Regions from separate parts of the Macrococcoides bohemicum genome, predicted to be linked through region 1. Evidence: riboswitches for the same ligand, from Rfam matches in the RefSeq annotation. Region 1 holds a riboswitch; the other holds the start of a gene.

Region 1 (8,036 bases):
TTGCCTCTTCCATTCTTTAATTATATTAATTAACTCTATTTTCACAGCTGCCGGTTTCTACAACTTCTTTCGCTGAATTTAAACCACCTTCAACTAAATTCATAACTGCTGTTTCAGTATAGAATGCAATATGTTGAGATACTTGTACATCTTCACGTGCGATTAATTCTAACAATACTTTATCTTCAATTTCTTTATCTCTGAAATCTTTTGGGAAGTATGGTGCTTCATTTTCATACGTATCTAATGCAGCAGCTGCTACTTTTCCTGAATTTAATGCATCAAGTAGCGCTTTAGTATCGACAATACCACCACGTGCAGTATTAACGAAATAGACTCCGTCTTTCATTTTAGCGAATAAATCTGCGTTGAACATATACGTATTATCTTTTGTAAGCGGCATATGAATAGAAATTAAATCAGCCTGACGCACCGCTTCTTCCAAAGTATCTGTGTACGTTAAAAATGCTTTAGCATCTTCATTTGGATACAAATCATAACCAATCACTTTCGCGCCAAACCCGTTAAGAATGCGTCCTGTAATACTACCAATTCGGCCGGTACCGATAATTGCAACTGTCATTGAACGCATTTCTTTACTAATAATCGTTTTATTCCATGTAAAGTCATGCGCTCTTACTTTACGCTGAATCTTTTCAGTATTTCTGATAATATTCATCGCTGCGGTTACTGCATATTCAGCAATTGCATTTGGTGAATAACTTGGTACATTCGAAATGATTAATCCATGTTGTGAAGCTAAATCTAAATCAAACATATCGTAACCTGCTGAACGTTGTGCAATTTGTTTAATACCTTTATTTGCCACTATTTCATACAATGTATCATCAAATTGCGCTGTCTGACTCGTTGTTACAGCATCGTATCCATCTAATAAATCTACCGTTTCCATTGTTAATGGACCTTCATTAAAAGTTACTTCAACATTTTCTTTTTGTGCCCACGCTAAGGCCGCTTCTTTTTCGTCTTCTCTAGTACCAAACATTAATATTTTCATGCATCAATCCACTCCTCATTCTCCAGATTGGAATTTGAACACTTCAGGACTATATATTTTAAATTTAAGACATAAAGTATTCACGATTACTCCTGTAATAACAGGAATTACAATATAAGCTAATGCAAGTATAACTAAATTTAATCCTATATTTCCATCCATAAACTTCAATGCATTAATCGGACCAACTAATCCAGAATAACCAAATCTTGCTAATCCACCGGCGATAATCGGTAATAAGATGATATTCAATGAACCTAATCTATCTTTAATCCATAAAATAATTAAGACTGAAGCTGATGCTGTTAACATCGTATTGATTAAGTCCCCTATACCTATTAACATCCACGCTTTATCCTGGAATGCTGCAGCACCACTACCAACGAATGCTGATATTATCACGCTGCGACTTGAAATAAATTGTATTACTCTGTAGACTGAAATTAATACTATATATAAAGGAGACTTACATTATGTCTAAATCAACACCACATATTAAACCGGAAAACAATCCAATCGCAGAAACTATTCTTTTACCAGGAGATCCATTACGTGCAAAGTTTATCGCTGAAACGTATTTAGAAGATGTCGTTCAATTTAATGAAGTACGTAACATGTTTGGTTATACAGGAACGTATAAAGGGAAAAAGATTTCAGTTATGGGAACAGGAATGGGTATCCCATCAATCGGTATCTATTCATATGAATTAATTCATACTTTCGGTGTTAAAAACTTAATTCGCGTAGGTTCATGTGGCGCAATGCAGGAAGGTATTAATGTATATGATGTAATCATTGCTCAAGGTGCATCAACTGATTCAAATTATGTAGCACAATATGGTTTACCAGGACACTTTGCGCCAATCGCTGATTACAGTTTATTAGCGCGTGCGAAACAATTAGCTGATGAAAAAGGCGTTCCAAACCACGTTGGTAACGTATTATCATCAGATATTTTCTACAATGCTAACAAAGAAGCTACTGATAAATGGCGTTCAATGGGTATTTTAGCTGTTGAAATGGAATCTGCTGGTCTTTATATGAATGCAGCGTACGCTGGCGGAGATGTGAAGGCATTAGGAATATTTACAGTAAGTGATCACTTATTAACACATGAAGAAACTACACCTGAAGAACGTCAAACTTCATTCACAAAAATGATGGAAATTGCTTTAGAAATCGTTGAATAATCTTTAAAATATTCTTAAATACATCTTAATTTATACTAAAAGCACCTTGATACTTAAGTATCAAGGTGCTTTTAAACTATCTTTTTAAACCTTATTTTGTCTTTCTTTTACTTTATCAATTTGCTGATTTACAAAGTCCACAAATTCCTTTGCATCTCCTTTTGTAATATTCGTCATCGGGATACCACCCATATGGAAATCTAACAACACGCCATCGTCTGTCATAGATGCATCATTCATTTCATTATATCCTACAACACGCTCATAAACTTTCTCACCCATATCAACATTCATAAATAATCTTTCGTTCGTTGTAATGTATGCACCACTAAATTCAGATGCCTCCCCTACTTGAAAATGCACAGTCCCATAAATCTCTGGCCCTAATTGTTCAGTTGGAAATAATTCAGATGCTGTAATTTGTCTAAACTTATTCATTATGTCACTCCTTAAAAGTTCTTAGTAATCATTTACCTATACCCTCTAAATCCCATAATAATCGTAACGTGATATTTTATGTAATCTCATAAGTAAAATTCTTATTCTTTCATTTGTTTTGAATATATCAAGGCATATAAGGTAAAATAGTATTTACTAAAACTATTGGAGTGACGATATGCAGGAATGGATTATGAAAGTTATGGAACAATTCGGATACTTTGGTGTATTTTTTTTAATATTACTTGAAAATGTTTTTCCTCCAATCCCATCAGAAGTAATCTTAACATTTGGCGGGTTTATGGTTGACCAGTCTCCAAAACTCACGTTCATAGGAATGCTTATTGCTTCAACGCTTGGAGCAGTAAGCGGGGCTATTATTCTTTATTACGCCGGACACATACTCGGTCTTAGAAGAATCGAAAAAATTGTAGATAAATACGGCTTTATATTGCGACTTGATATTCATGATTTACACAGTGCTAATAAATGGTTTCACAAATATGGCTATACCGCAGTATTTCTATGCCGATTTGTTCCATTGATTCGCAGTTTAATTTCCATCCCGGCTGGTTTGAGTCAAATGTCTATCGTTCCATTCATTTTATATACAACAGTCGGGACACTCATCTGGAATGCAGTCTTAATTTATCTTGGTATGGTGTTAGGTCAGAATTGGGAAGTTCTACTCCACTATTTCGATCTTTATTCTAATGTGATTTATATTTTAATGGCTGTTATCATTATCGGAGGCATTATCTGGCTCTATCGCAGAAAGAAAAATTAAATGCTGACAAACTTAATATTTATATCATCCTCATCATCCATTATTATTCATATAAAATAAAATTATAGCTATATACACATTTCTGTGTTAAGATGATTTTAATGATATTTATTCATAATTTGAATAAATCAACAAATGAATATCCTAAGACTTATGTCGAAGGGGAGTAGCTCAAGGGGAGACCCTAAGCGTAACGTCGTCATTACGAAGTTTTGGAACTTCCGGCGTTATGGAACAATTACTGTTCAGTGAGACCTTTGCCAATATATTTGGCATGGGTCTTTTTATATTCATTAAAATAAGGAGGAATTATTGTGGATCCAAGTATTTTAATGGCGTATGCATGGGTAGTAATTGTTTTAATCGTTTTAGAAGGTTTACTTGCAGCAGATAACGCAATTGTTATGGCGGTGATGGTAAAGCATTTACCGGAAGAACAAAGAAAGAGAGCTTTATTTTATGGTTTAATGGGAGCATTTATCTTTAGATTCATCTCATTATTCTTTATAACTTTCTTAGCTAAGTATTGGCAGATACAAGCACTTGGTGCAGCATATCTAATCTTTATGTCAATAAAGAGTTTATATACTTATTTCAAAAAGAAAAATCATGTCGATGATGAAAGCGTACCTGATATTGCAGAAGAAGAAGCAATGCCTAAAGGTAGTGGCTTCTGGATGACTGTTCTGAAAGTTGAAGGTGCAGATATCGCATTCGCAATTGATTCAATGTTGGCAGCAATTGCAATCGCGGTTACATTGCCTAAAGTTGGTCCTGACTTCATGGGACTAAACGCCGGACAGTTCACCGTTATGTTTATCGGAGGTATGCTTGGCGTTGTGTTAATGCGATTTGCAGCAACATATTTCATCAAAATTCTGGAAACATATCCTGGACTTGAAGCTGCAGCATTTGCAATCGTAGGCTGGATTGGCATTAAACTTGTCGTGCTTGTATTAGCACATGATTCCATCCACGTATTACCGCATGACTTCCCGCATTCAATGATGTGGCAACTGATCTTCTGGGGTGTATTACTATCAATTTTAGTGATTGGTTTTGTTACAAGTAAACGTGGACAAAGTCATCAGCATTAATCATCACTATACATCTGAAAAATATAAGACTAGGGAATCCCCTAGTCTTTTTATTATATTTTCTATAATACAATAGTGGTAAATATACTGAACGGAGATGATTGTATGCCAGTCGGACCATCATTAAGACAACTACATGCACATAAACAAATTCACGATACAGGGTTAGGCCTTGCTGTGAATATGACAGATGAATTGATCAGAACATACCAAAACGGTACGGAAGAAGAAGTGATTCAGGAAGTGATCGCGCTTGTCGATTTCTGGGATTCACGCGTCATAAGTCACGCAGATGCTGAGGAAGAAGCAGATGGTTTCTATACAGAAGCGGAAAATAATAATCCTGAACTACATGATAAAGTTCAACAACTCACACGTGATCATGATATTATGCGCCAAGTCGTCGCTAAGATTAAAACACAGATGGAAAGCGAAGGATTCTCCACTCAAATTATCGATTATTTTAGAAGTTTGATTATCGTTAATGAAATTCATTCACGTGACGAAGAAGCGTTTTTACTAAAAGATTAATCTCTGACAAACAAGCAAGAGCGGAACTAAATTGTTCCACTCTTGCTTGTTTTATATAATAAACGCTTATAACAATGTATTTACATGCTCACCTAAGAATGTGATATATATTTTGTCATCTTCAATTCTGATGTAGCCCGCTTCAATATAATCATTTAATACTTCATCTAAATTATCTGATGATAATTTAGTTTTACTATGTGCACATATATTGCGCAGTTGATAGCGTGTAATTGCATCTCCTTCATGAAATTTAATCGTATGGACAATATATTTAAATAATTTTACTTCTTCAACTGCTTGCGCGTACTCTTCTTCGAGTTCTTCTTCTTCTGCAATTTCTCTTAAAATTTCTTCAGAAGACATACGTTCCTGTTGTATTGCTGGTTCAAGCAGCACTTCTACAGAATCCGTATGATTTTGTTCAATCTCTACTTTGTCATACACCGTCTCATGTGGTATGAGTTCTGTACGTTCATCAATTAATAAAGATAACTTTTCTTCTTCATTCATCCTTTTACACCCCATTTTATCGTTAATTTATTTTATCATGAATTTGAATTGATTGAAATTCACTCTAACTAGTGGTAGGCTTACTACAGAATTAAATATTTGCTAGGGGTGCCCACAACGGGCTGAGAGGAAATTATTTCCGACTCTTTGAACCTGACTTGGTTAGAACCAACGTAGGGAAGCGTGATTGAATTTTAGTGATTTATTTATACTAATTCCAACACCCACTAGCTTTTTTTAGTTAGTGGGTGTTTTTTTCGAGGTGAAAAGTGTGTTTATCATGATTACATCCCCAAAACCTTCAATCACCGTTCTCAATCAAATCATCCAGGTTCATGATGAAATAGATGGCGTTATTTTAAGGTTTGATGCAGCAGAGAAAGATATTATTCATTTCATAAACCAGCTGATAACAAGAATTCCTAAAGATAAAATTATCGTGCATAACAATCCTAATATTTTATTTGCATGTCATTTAACGAGAATTCACTTTAAAGAAAGTAATTCTGAAATAGATGCCTTTAGAAATAATCATCCGGAAATACAGGTCAGTCAAAGCGTTCATTCTTTGGCATCAGCCAAACACGCTGAATCGCTCGATCTATCATTTGTTTTATTTGGTCATGTCTTCCCTACACCGTCCAAACCTGATTTACCACCCAGAGCAGCAGCTCAAATTGATGCAGTCACTCATATTGATATCTCTGTAGTAGCATTAGGCGGCATCAGCATCAACACAATAAGACAGTTAAACACTAATTTTTCAGGCTTTGCCGGTATCAGGTTATTTACAAACAAGCAAGATTTTCTTGCAGTAAAAAAGGAGTGGTTACTACGTACGACATCGTTGTAATAGGTGGAGGAATTATCGGAGAAAATATTGTGTACGCACTTAAAAGCCATACAGATAATATTGCAATCATAGATGATGTACATGGTTATAAAGCAACACACGCTGCTGGAGGTATGCTCGGGGCACAAAATGAATTTACAGAAGATAGTCCTTTATACAGACTATCTGTGCTTGGTCAGCAAATGATACCTGATCATATTCAGCAACTGGAAAACTTGACTGGATTATCTATTGACCTACAACAACACGGATTGCTTAAAATCGCTTCACCTGGAGATGAAGAGAATCTAAAGACTCAATACGATTTTCTAAATTCAAAGCATAAACAATTTGAGTGGATAGCTTCAAAAGCGTTATCTTCTTATGCGAACGGTTCAATCAATAATACGTTTGAGCAGACAATGTGGATTCCTACAGATGGTCAAGTCAATGCCGGTAAATATTTAACTGTTATAAAGTACGCAAATCAAGATATTCCTCATATTTCAGATCACGTCAAATCCATTAATTACGTAGATGATAAATATCACTTATCAATAAGTGATAAAACCATCATCTCAGACAAAGTCGTTATTGCAGCTGGATGTAAAAGTGAAGATTTACTTAACATGCTTGATATAGATTTCCCGATGCAAGGCGTGAAAGGAGAAGTCCTGACGTTACATCATCCCGATCTTTATTTAAAAGAAACACTATTCCAGACAAACGGACATTATATTGTCCCTAAATCAGACAATCATTATCTGATTGGTGCAACAACTTCACTTGATACAAAGCAACAACCAAGTGCAGAAGGTGTAAAGTGGTTACTTGAAGAAACGTTTAAACTAATCCCGAAATTACGCGACAGTACCATCGTCAGCATTGATTGTGGATTCAGACCAGATACCACGTTGCATCGACCTGTCCTCGATCAGTTAGATGAAGGATTATTTCTAGCAACGGGACACTACCGCAATGGTATCTTATTATCACGTATTACAGGAGAATTTATGCGTCAAATGATCTTTGAACAAGATGGAGAACTGTATCAACAATTTCAAAAAGATTTTAAGATAGGAGAAATTTATGAAAATATACATTAACGATGAGCCTTTTGAAACAGACAAAACAAATTTATCTGACTTACTCGCAACTTTTACAAGTGATAAAAAGAGGATTGTAGCGCTTGTGGATGATGTTCCCATCGAACAATCTAAATGGCAATCTATCACTTTGAAACCCGAACAAAAATTAGAATTACTAGAATTCGTTGGAGGCGGCTAATATGTTAAAAATAGGACCCTTGGAATTATCTTCTCGTTTAATATTAGGAACAGGCAAGTTTAAAGATGGAGAGACACAAAAGAAAGCAGTTGAAATCAGCGAAACAAATGCGTTAACTTTTGCAGTACGACGCATGAGTTTATATGATAAATCACTCCCTAACCCATTAGAGTCTGTAGATTTGGATAAATACATCACTTTTCCAAATACAGCAGGTGCAAAAACAGCTGAAGAAGCGGTAAAGATAGCAGAAATTGCACGTATTGCAGGTATGTGTGACATGATTAAAGTTGAAATTATCGGTGATGATACAACACTTCTACCAGATAGTATCGAAACATAT
Region 2 (8,036 bases), 930 kb from region 1:
ACTTAACATTGCAGATTTACCAGACCCTGTCGCCCCCATAACGACAAATTTTTCACCGGCATTCACTTTAAAATTAATATTCTCCAGCACATTTCGATGTGATAAAGGATATTTAAAGTCTACATCTATAAACTCAACACTTGCTCCACCTGCATGAGGCTGAATATTAGTTTCTGAAAGATCTTCATCGACAGGTGTTTCAAGGACTTCAGTCATACGATCACTACTTGCTTTTGCACGTGAGAAAGCAATGATAATGAAAGCAAACATTGAAAATCCGCCTTGCATACGCAATGCATAATTGATTACAGCGACTAGTGCACCAACATTTAGCACATTTTGAGTAACATCTTTTGCACCCATATAAATCACTATTAAAAGTGCAATATTCATAACTATTAATAAAAACGGTAAAATTCGTTCCATCAATTTAAGTGCTTTAACCGTGTCATTCTTTAGTAATGTTGAAGTTCTTTCAAATTTTGAAGTTTCATATGCACCACTTAAATTTGCACGAATCATCCTTACTGATGATAGATTCTGTTGAATGGTACGATTGACACCATCCAGCTCTTTTTGAACACGTCTAAAGAGTTTCATGCCACTTCTTGCTGATATGTATAAAAAGATAAAGATAATCGGACTTCCTATAAGTAAGTAAATCGCTAAATGCGGTGCAATCATAAAACTCATAACAATACTACCAATCACTAGTAATGGTGCGCGCAACATAATTCTTAAACTCATAAATAGCACCATTTCACATGCGATAACATCACTTGTAAGACGAGTTATTATACTCGATGTACTAAATTTCTCAAGTGTTGCTAAAGAAAACTTTTGAATATGCTGAAACAAAGCTTCTCTTAAGTCATATGAAAACCCATGACAGACATGACTTGCCACAAATGAATTAATGATACCACAAATAAATGCTGCAATACTCATTACAACTAAAAGACCTAAATAAAAGAAAGTTTGATTCAAATCATTCTTTAATATCCCCTCATTGATAATCTGGGATAAGATAACTGGCAAACTTAACTCTACCGCCAGTTCCAGTAGCATCAGGATTAAAGCAAAGATGATATATCCTGAATATGGCTTCGTAAACTTTAATATCATATTCCCACCCTCTTTCTTATTCATATTATGCCATTAAATAAATTAATTAAAAATAAATATACTTACTCTTTTGCAAGTAAGATAGACTAGCGTATAATAGATTAGAAAAAACAAATGAATTGGAGCTAAATAAATGTCAATACTTACTCAATTAATGGATTTCATTTTACATATCGACGAACATCTCGTTAATATCGTAAAAGATTACGGCACACTTACATATGCAATATTATTTGGTATCGTATTCGTAGAAACGGGATTAGTCATCATGCCATTCTTGCCTGGTGATTCAATGTTATTTGCAGCAGGAGCATTAGCACCGCAAGGCGCATTAAATATCTGGTTTTTATTTATATTATTATCACTCGCAGCGATTATTGGTGATACCCTAAACTACCATATCGGTAAATGGGTAGGATACGGTATCGTGAATCATCCAAAAATCGGCAGATTAATCAAACAGGATCACATGTTAAAAGCAGAAAACTTCTTTAATACGTATGGCGGAAAGACGATCGTTATTGCAAGGTTTATGCCATTTATCAGAACATTTATACCATTCGTTGCCGGTGCAAGTTCTATGAAATACAGCTACTTTATTCTGTATAACATAATCGGTGCTGTTGCATGGGTAGGTATATGTTTAGCTGGTGGTTACTTCTTCGGTAATATTCCAGTTGTAAAGAATAATTTTGAAATAGTTCTTATTCTTATTATCTTAGTTTCAATCCTACCTGCAGTTATAAGCGTTATTAAGAACTTACGAAACAAATAAGGAGTTAAGTGAATGAAGCAATTACTTTTATTTTTATGCAGTTTAATCGTTATACTCGCTGCATGCGATAATAATCAAAAAGAAGAAAACAAAACTGTTAATACTACACAGAAACAAGAAAATAAATCTGTACCACCCTTTAAAAGCATGAAAGATTTTCCTTTAAATTTCAAAGTGCGCTCACTTTCACAAAAGCAAGCTGGAGATGAAACTCAGTTTATCGTAAAGTATCGATTTACAGAACAGCTGGCAAAGTATCTATCAAAAGAGAAACCATCTTTAAGCTATAGGTTAGAACTTCCGAAATCACTTTATACGGTTATCGGTACGAATACAAATGATCAGCCATTTATCACACCTACTAATAATAATGGTAAGATTAATACTGATGGTACTATTACTTTTAGTTTTAATACACAGATACACCCTGATTTAACTAAACAATATATAAGAAACGATGCAATTAAACTGCATGTATTAAACGCAAATCAACGTGAATTCTTTACCATTGCAGATCTCGGTTCAAACGCAGAACAATATCATATTAGTAAATAAATATTTAAGTAATTAAGTAAATTTTAGCGAATTACAAAAAGGAGAGACAATTGTCTCTCCTTTTTGCTTTGTTACGTTGTTATCTTAATTGATCAAACAATTTTAATTTCAATGTTTGTTTTTCCGATTCATTCTGAATTGCTTGAGTTTCATAAATTTGAGTTATCGTTGCTGGTTTACCATTAAGTACTATAATACGATCAGACATTAAAATCGCTTCTTCAATGCTATGTGTAATCATAAGTACAGTCTTACCTGTTTCTTTAATCAATCCCTTTAGCCACTGCTGCATATCCACACGTGTAATTTCATCTAATGCAGAAAATGGTTCATCGAGTAACAATACTTGATGGTTTGTATTTAATGCACGTAAGAAAGACACACGCTGTTTCATACCTCCAGATAAACTGGCTGGATATTGATCTTTAATACCAGTAAAACCCGCACGCTCTAATAATGATAAACTTTGATCTTGGTTATTTTCTTTTCCAATTTCAGTAGCAAGCTTAATATTATCTTCTACAGTACGCCATGGCATTAAAGAACTCGTTTGAGGCATAAATGAAACATGCCCGGTAGTCATCACTTTCTTATCGTTAATATAGACTTCTCCAGATGTTTGTTCTAATAGTCCACCTATAATATTAATAAGCGTTGACTTCCCAGACCCACTCGGTCCCAGAATTGCAATAATTTCATTCTGCAGTACTGTAAGATTAATACCAGCTAATACTTGCTTGTCTCCATATTGATGTGAAACATTTTGTATCGTTATTAAGTTATTCATGATTCCACCTCAATACGAAACGTTTTATCGCTTCTATTACAATATATATTATTAATGCGAATATAATGATCCAGACAATCGCAACAAAAACCTGATCTACTTGAAATGCACGTTGTGCAAGTATCATAAATTTACCTAAACCTTTGTCACTTCCAAGCCATTCAGAAATAATCGCACCCATTACTGAATACGTGCCGGCAATCTTTAAACCATTAAAGAAAAACGGCATACTGTTTGGCCATTCTAATTTTGTAAATAGTTCCATACGTGAAGCACCCATCATTTGCATATATTTCTTTAAATCTTTATCTGTCTCGTGAAATCCTTCCAGCAAACTCACTGTTATGGGAAAGAAACAGATTAAAGTAATCACGATGAGTTTCGGTAATAGTCCAAATCCAAACCATATTACAAGTAACGGTGCGATAACAATAACAGGGATATTCTGACTCATAATAAGTAACGGATAAATATAATCATTTAATACTGGTATTAAGTTAAGTATGACCGCAAATAGAACACCACAAATAATTGAACAAAATAAACCTAATAATACAAGTTGTATCGTCGGTAACAGATGTGGAAAGTATTCAGGAAAATCTACCACGAATGACTTTGCAATAGCACTTGGCGCAGGTAGTGTATAGGGATCGACTTTTAATAGCCATACAAATCCTTCCCATACAAGCAACAAGCAAATCATAAACAATGAGAATTTTAAAGCTTTAATCATCGATATTTCGCGACCAATGCATCCATCGATACTGATTCTCCATGATAGAATTTCACCTGCGAAATAATTGATTCACAGCCTAATGCACGCATACGATGGTTCATCTGTTCGATTAATGGTAACAGTTCATGCATATCACCTTCAATACTTGTCTCAAGTGGGGATACTACAAATTTAAGACCTGATTGTTCTATCACTTCTATCGCAGCATCGACATATGGTATTACATCCTGACCTTCTGGTGTTTTAGGAATAATTTGAATGCTCATTATTGTATTCGCCATTATTTACCCTCCACAAATTCATTTGTAAATGCATCTTTTGCAACAAAATCATTTTTAATAATTTTATTATCTTTTAAATACTTCGCATAATTGACCCATACTTTCTCATCCTGAATACCCCAAGATTTTGCATCATCTTGATATTTCGGTGATAAATAGCTTTGAGATTTATAGACTAAATCTTTTTGTTTCTTTAATTCCGGTGCTGATTTAATTAAAATATCTGCACTTTCTTTTTCGTGTTTAATCGCATATTCATATCCTTCTTTTACAGCTGCCATAAATGCTTTAGCTGTATTTGGATTTGATTTTAAATATTTTTCATTGGCAATAATGATCGGTGTATAATAATCTAGATTTTTATCGTAATCTGTTAAGTATTGCATGTTTACGTCAATATTTCTTGTTTCTGCTTCAATACCGGTCCATCCGTAATATACCCAAGAGAAATCAATATTTTTCTTAGAAGCTGAGAAGAAATCAGTATTCCCCATATTGACAATCTTCGTTTTGTTGACATCAGCATTTTCTTTTTTCATCAATGTTTCAATAAATGCCTTCTCAATTGGCGCACCCCAGCCACCGTATGTTTTACCTTCATAATCTTTTGGTGATTTTATATTCTTATCTTTCAAACTCATAAAACCACTTGTGTTATGTTGAATGATTGCACCGATTGATTTAATAGGTACACCTTCTGAACGTGACTGTGTAACCTGCTCCTGCGCACTAATACCAAATTGAACATCTTTCTTATTTGCAGCTATCATCTGATCAGCAGTAACATCACCAGGCGTTTTAATATCAACATCCAGACCATGTTTCTTAAAGTAGCCTTTTTCTTTTGCCACATAAATACCCGTATGGTTCGTATTTGGTGTCCAGTCTAACATCATGGTAACTTTTTCAGTTTTGTTGCTGTCCGTCTTACTTGTAGTTTTATTAGCATCTTTATTTTCTTCGTTACCACAAGCAGCTAATAATACTGCACAACTCATCCCTACTAATATACTTTTTTTCATCTTATTTTCCTCCAAATAAAAAACACAACCTACATGTAAAGTTGTGTCAAAAAGCGACACTTCCCTACGCTAGTTTTACCTAGATCAGGTGAATAAGGGTTTAGGACCAATGTCCATTCTCAGAATGACTCCCCTAGTGTTTTTAGTTATTTTATTTTCCTTTACAAGTATACCAAAGAAATACCTAGTATCAAATGTTTAAGATTTAGTTTGTACGCTACTGAACTGAAATAATTTTATGATTATTCTCCGTTAATTTTCTTGTTAGAGGTAGTTTTTTTAAAAAGATAAATAAAAGACATAGCAATCATCAGATTACTATGTCTCTTTATTTTATTTAAATTCAGCCATTAAAGCTTCAAATTTAGATGGGTCCATTTCAATTGGTTCTTTCGCCAATGATTTTGAGTAACCATTTAATTGTTCTGCATAGCTTGGCGTTTCAGTATCCTGATAAATGATTCCAGTTACTAATCCGTTATGCTCTACTACAGTGTTTAATGCTTGTATTTTGTCTTTATTGTCATAACCTTCGATATCGTTTAAAGAAACTAAGTTTTCTTTAAACCAATCGTACGTATTTACTTTATTGTAAGTCACACATGGAGAGAATACATTAACGAATGCAAATCCTTTATGGTTAATCGCCGCTTCAATAATTGCTGTTAATTCTTTAATATCACTTGAGAAACTTTGTGCTACAAATGTTGCACCTGATGTAATTGCAAGTTCTAATGGAGATACATTTTTCTCAATTGAACCATGTGGCGTTGTTTTAGTAACAAATCCATGTGCTGAACTTGGTGAAGTTTGACCTTTTGTTAAACCATAAATCTGGTTATCCATTACGACATATGTTAAGTCAATATTACGACGTATTGAGTGGATTGTATGTCCCATACCAATAGCGTATCCATCTCCATCTCCACCTGAAGCGATAACTGTAAGTTCCTGATTTGCCATTTTAACACCTTGTGCCATCGGTAATGCACGGCCATGAATTGAGTGAACACCGAATGAATTAATATAACCTGATAAACGACCAGAACATCCGATTCCTGTAATTACAGCTAATTCTTCAGGTTCTAAACCTACGTTTGCACATGCTTTTTGAATTGCTGCTTGAACTGAGAAGTCACCACATCCTGGACACCAGTTTGGTTTCACACTATTTCTAAAATCTTTAAACGTTGCCATTTAGATGCGCTCCTTTACTTCTATTACTTCATTTATTTTTGCTTCTATTTCCTTCGGTAAGAATGGTGTACCATCATATTTAGTGAAATTCGTAATCTTACCTTCATGCATCGTATTCATCTTGATAATGCTTGATAATTGTCCTGCATAGTTATGTTCAGCGACAATAACTTTCTTCGCCTTATTGATTGCAGCTTGTACTTCCTCTGTAGGAAATGGGTGTAATTGTTTAATTTGCAAGTGGTTTACCTGACCATCAATTCGTTCAATTGCTTCATCAATTGCACCATACGTTGATAGGTAGCCAATTACTAATACATCAGCTTCTGCATGATTTTCTTTATAATCAACAGGTTCTGATATTTTTAACTGTTCGATTTTACGCATACGTTTTTCCATTTGTTTCGCACGGTTTACCGGGCTTTCAGAAGGTTTACCTTCTTCCGTGTGCTCTACTCCTGTTACGTGGTGAATACCGTTTTTAATACCCGGAATCACACGAGGCGATACACCACTTTCAGTTACTTCATATCGTTTGAAGTATGATTTATCTTCACGTGGCTCAACTTCAGTAATTAAGTTCCCACGATCAATTTTAATGCGATTAAAATCTAAATTAGGCACTGTATGTTTCCCCATAGAAAGTTGTAAGTCACTTAATAAAATAACTGGGCACTGATATTGTTCTGCTAAGTTAAATGCTTCTGCTGTTAAGTAGAATGCATCTTCAGCTGTTGTCGGTGCTAATACAATTTTAGGAATATCACCATGCGTACCGTAAATCATCTGCATTAAGTCTGATTGCTCTTGTTTCGTTGGTAAACCTGTTGATGGACCACCACGCATTGTGTTAATGACTACAAATGGTTGTTCTGTCATCCCACTTAATCCGATTGCTTCCATCATTAAAGATAAACCCGGACCCGCTGAAGCAGTAAATGCTCTAACGCCGCCATAGTTTACACCGATAGCCATAACAGCCGCTGCAATTTCATCTTCAGTCTGAATAACCGTACCACCGAAATCAGGTAACTTATCAATCATGTACTCCATAATCTCACTCGCAGGCGTGATAGGATAAGCTGCCATAAAGCGTGCTCCACCAGTTATTGCACCTAATGAAATCGCGTCATTACCAATCATAAATAAATGGCCATCTTCAGTTGAAGGATTTAATGTAAACGTGTGGATATCCTCCTGTTCCATTAAATCAAAACCTGCATGTAAAGCCTGTTTGTTTAATGCACAAATCTTTTCACCCTTTTTACCGAAAATATCATCAACTAATATTTCAAAGTGTTTAAGGTCTACACCAATTAGACTTGCACTCGCACCAATTGCTACCATGTTCTTCATTAATGCTGTACCAAGTTCTTTTGCAATTTCAGTAAATGCGATTGGGAAGAACTTACCCTCATAATCTTCAGGCTTTTCCGGATCAAACTTGCTATCTGCTAAAATAATGCCTGTTTCATTCATTTCATGATAGTTGACATCAATTGTTTCCTGATCAAATGCCACTAATATATCTAAATCATCGCTGATTGAATGCACTCTA

Evidence for each region. Region 1 has a riboswitch for thiamine pyrophosphate ahead of HT586_RS01275 (thiamine phosphate synthase). Riboswitches for the same ligand answer to the same signal wherever they lie in the genome.
Region 2: linked by a shared signal. The riboswitch ahead of HT586_RS06020 (ABC transporter substrate-binding protein) and the one ahead of HT586_RS01275 (thiamine phosphate synthase) in region 1 are both predicted to bind thiamine pyrophosphate.

Annotation. Positions count from the first base shown of each region.
Region 1 is NZ_CP054482.1:244,384-252,419, reverse strand. It holds gene HT586_RS01315 (D-2-hydroxyacid dehydrogenase) at 26-1,018, opposite strand; gene HT586_RS01310 (PTS sugar transporter subunit IIC) at 1,034-1,435, opposite strand; gene deoD (purine-nucleoside phosphorylase) at 1,492-2,208, shown strand; gene HT586_RS01300 (hypothetical protein) at 2,293-2,646, opposite strand; gene HT586_RS01295 (DedA family protein) at 2,825-3,433, shown strand; gene HT586_RS01290 (TerC family protein) at 3,748-4,530, shown strand; gene HT586_RS01285 (hypothetical protein) at 4,636-5,061, shown strand; gene HT586_RS01280 (protein-tyrosine phosphatase family protein) at 5,128-5,574, opposite strand; TPP riboswitch at 5,669-5,771, shown strand; gene HT586_RS01275 (thiamine phosphate synthase) at 5,855-6,427, shown strand; gene HT586_RS01270 (NAD(P)/FAD-dependent oxidoreductase) at 6,457-7,512, shown strand; gene thiS (sulfur carrier protein ThiS) at 7,496-7,693, shown strand; gene HT586_RS01260 (thiazole synthase) at 7,695-8,036, shown strand, end outside.
Region 2 is NZ_CP054482.1:1,171,638-1,179,673, reverse strand. It holds gene HT586_RS06050 (ABC transporter ATP-binding protein) at 1-1,125, opposite strand, end outside; gene HT586_RS06045 (VTT domain-containing protein) at 1,259-1,900, shown strand; gene HT586_RS06040 (hypothetical protein) at 1,913-2,455, shown strand; gene HT586_RS06035 (ABC transporter ATP-binding protein) at 2,535-3,242, opposite strand; gene HT586_RS06030 (ABC transporter permease) at 3,235-3,975, opposite strand; gene HT586_RS06025 (thiamine-binding protein) at 3,972-4,259, opposite strand; gene HT586_RS06020 (ABC transporter substrate-binding protein) at 4,259-5,281, opposite strand; TPP riboswitch at 5,326-5,426, opposite strand; gene HT586_RS06015 (2-oxoacid:ferredoxin oxidoreductase subunit beta) at 5,615-6,478, opposite strand; gene HT586_RS06010 (2-oxoacid:acceptor oxidoreductase subunit alpha) at 6,479-8,036, opposite strand, start outside.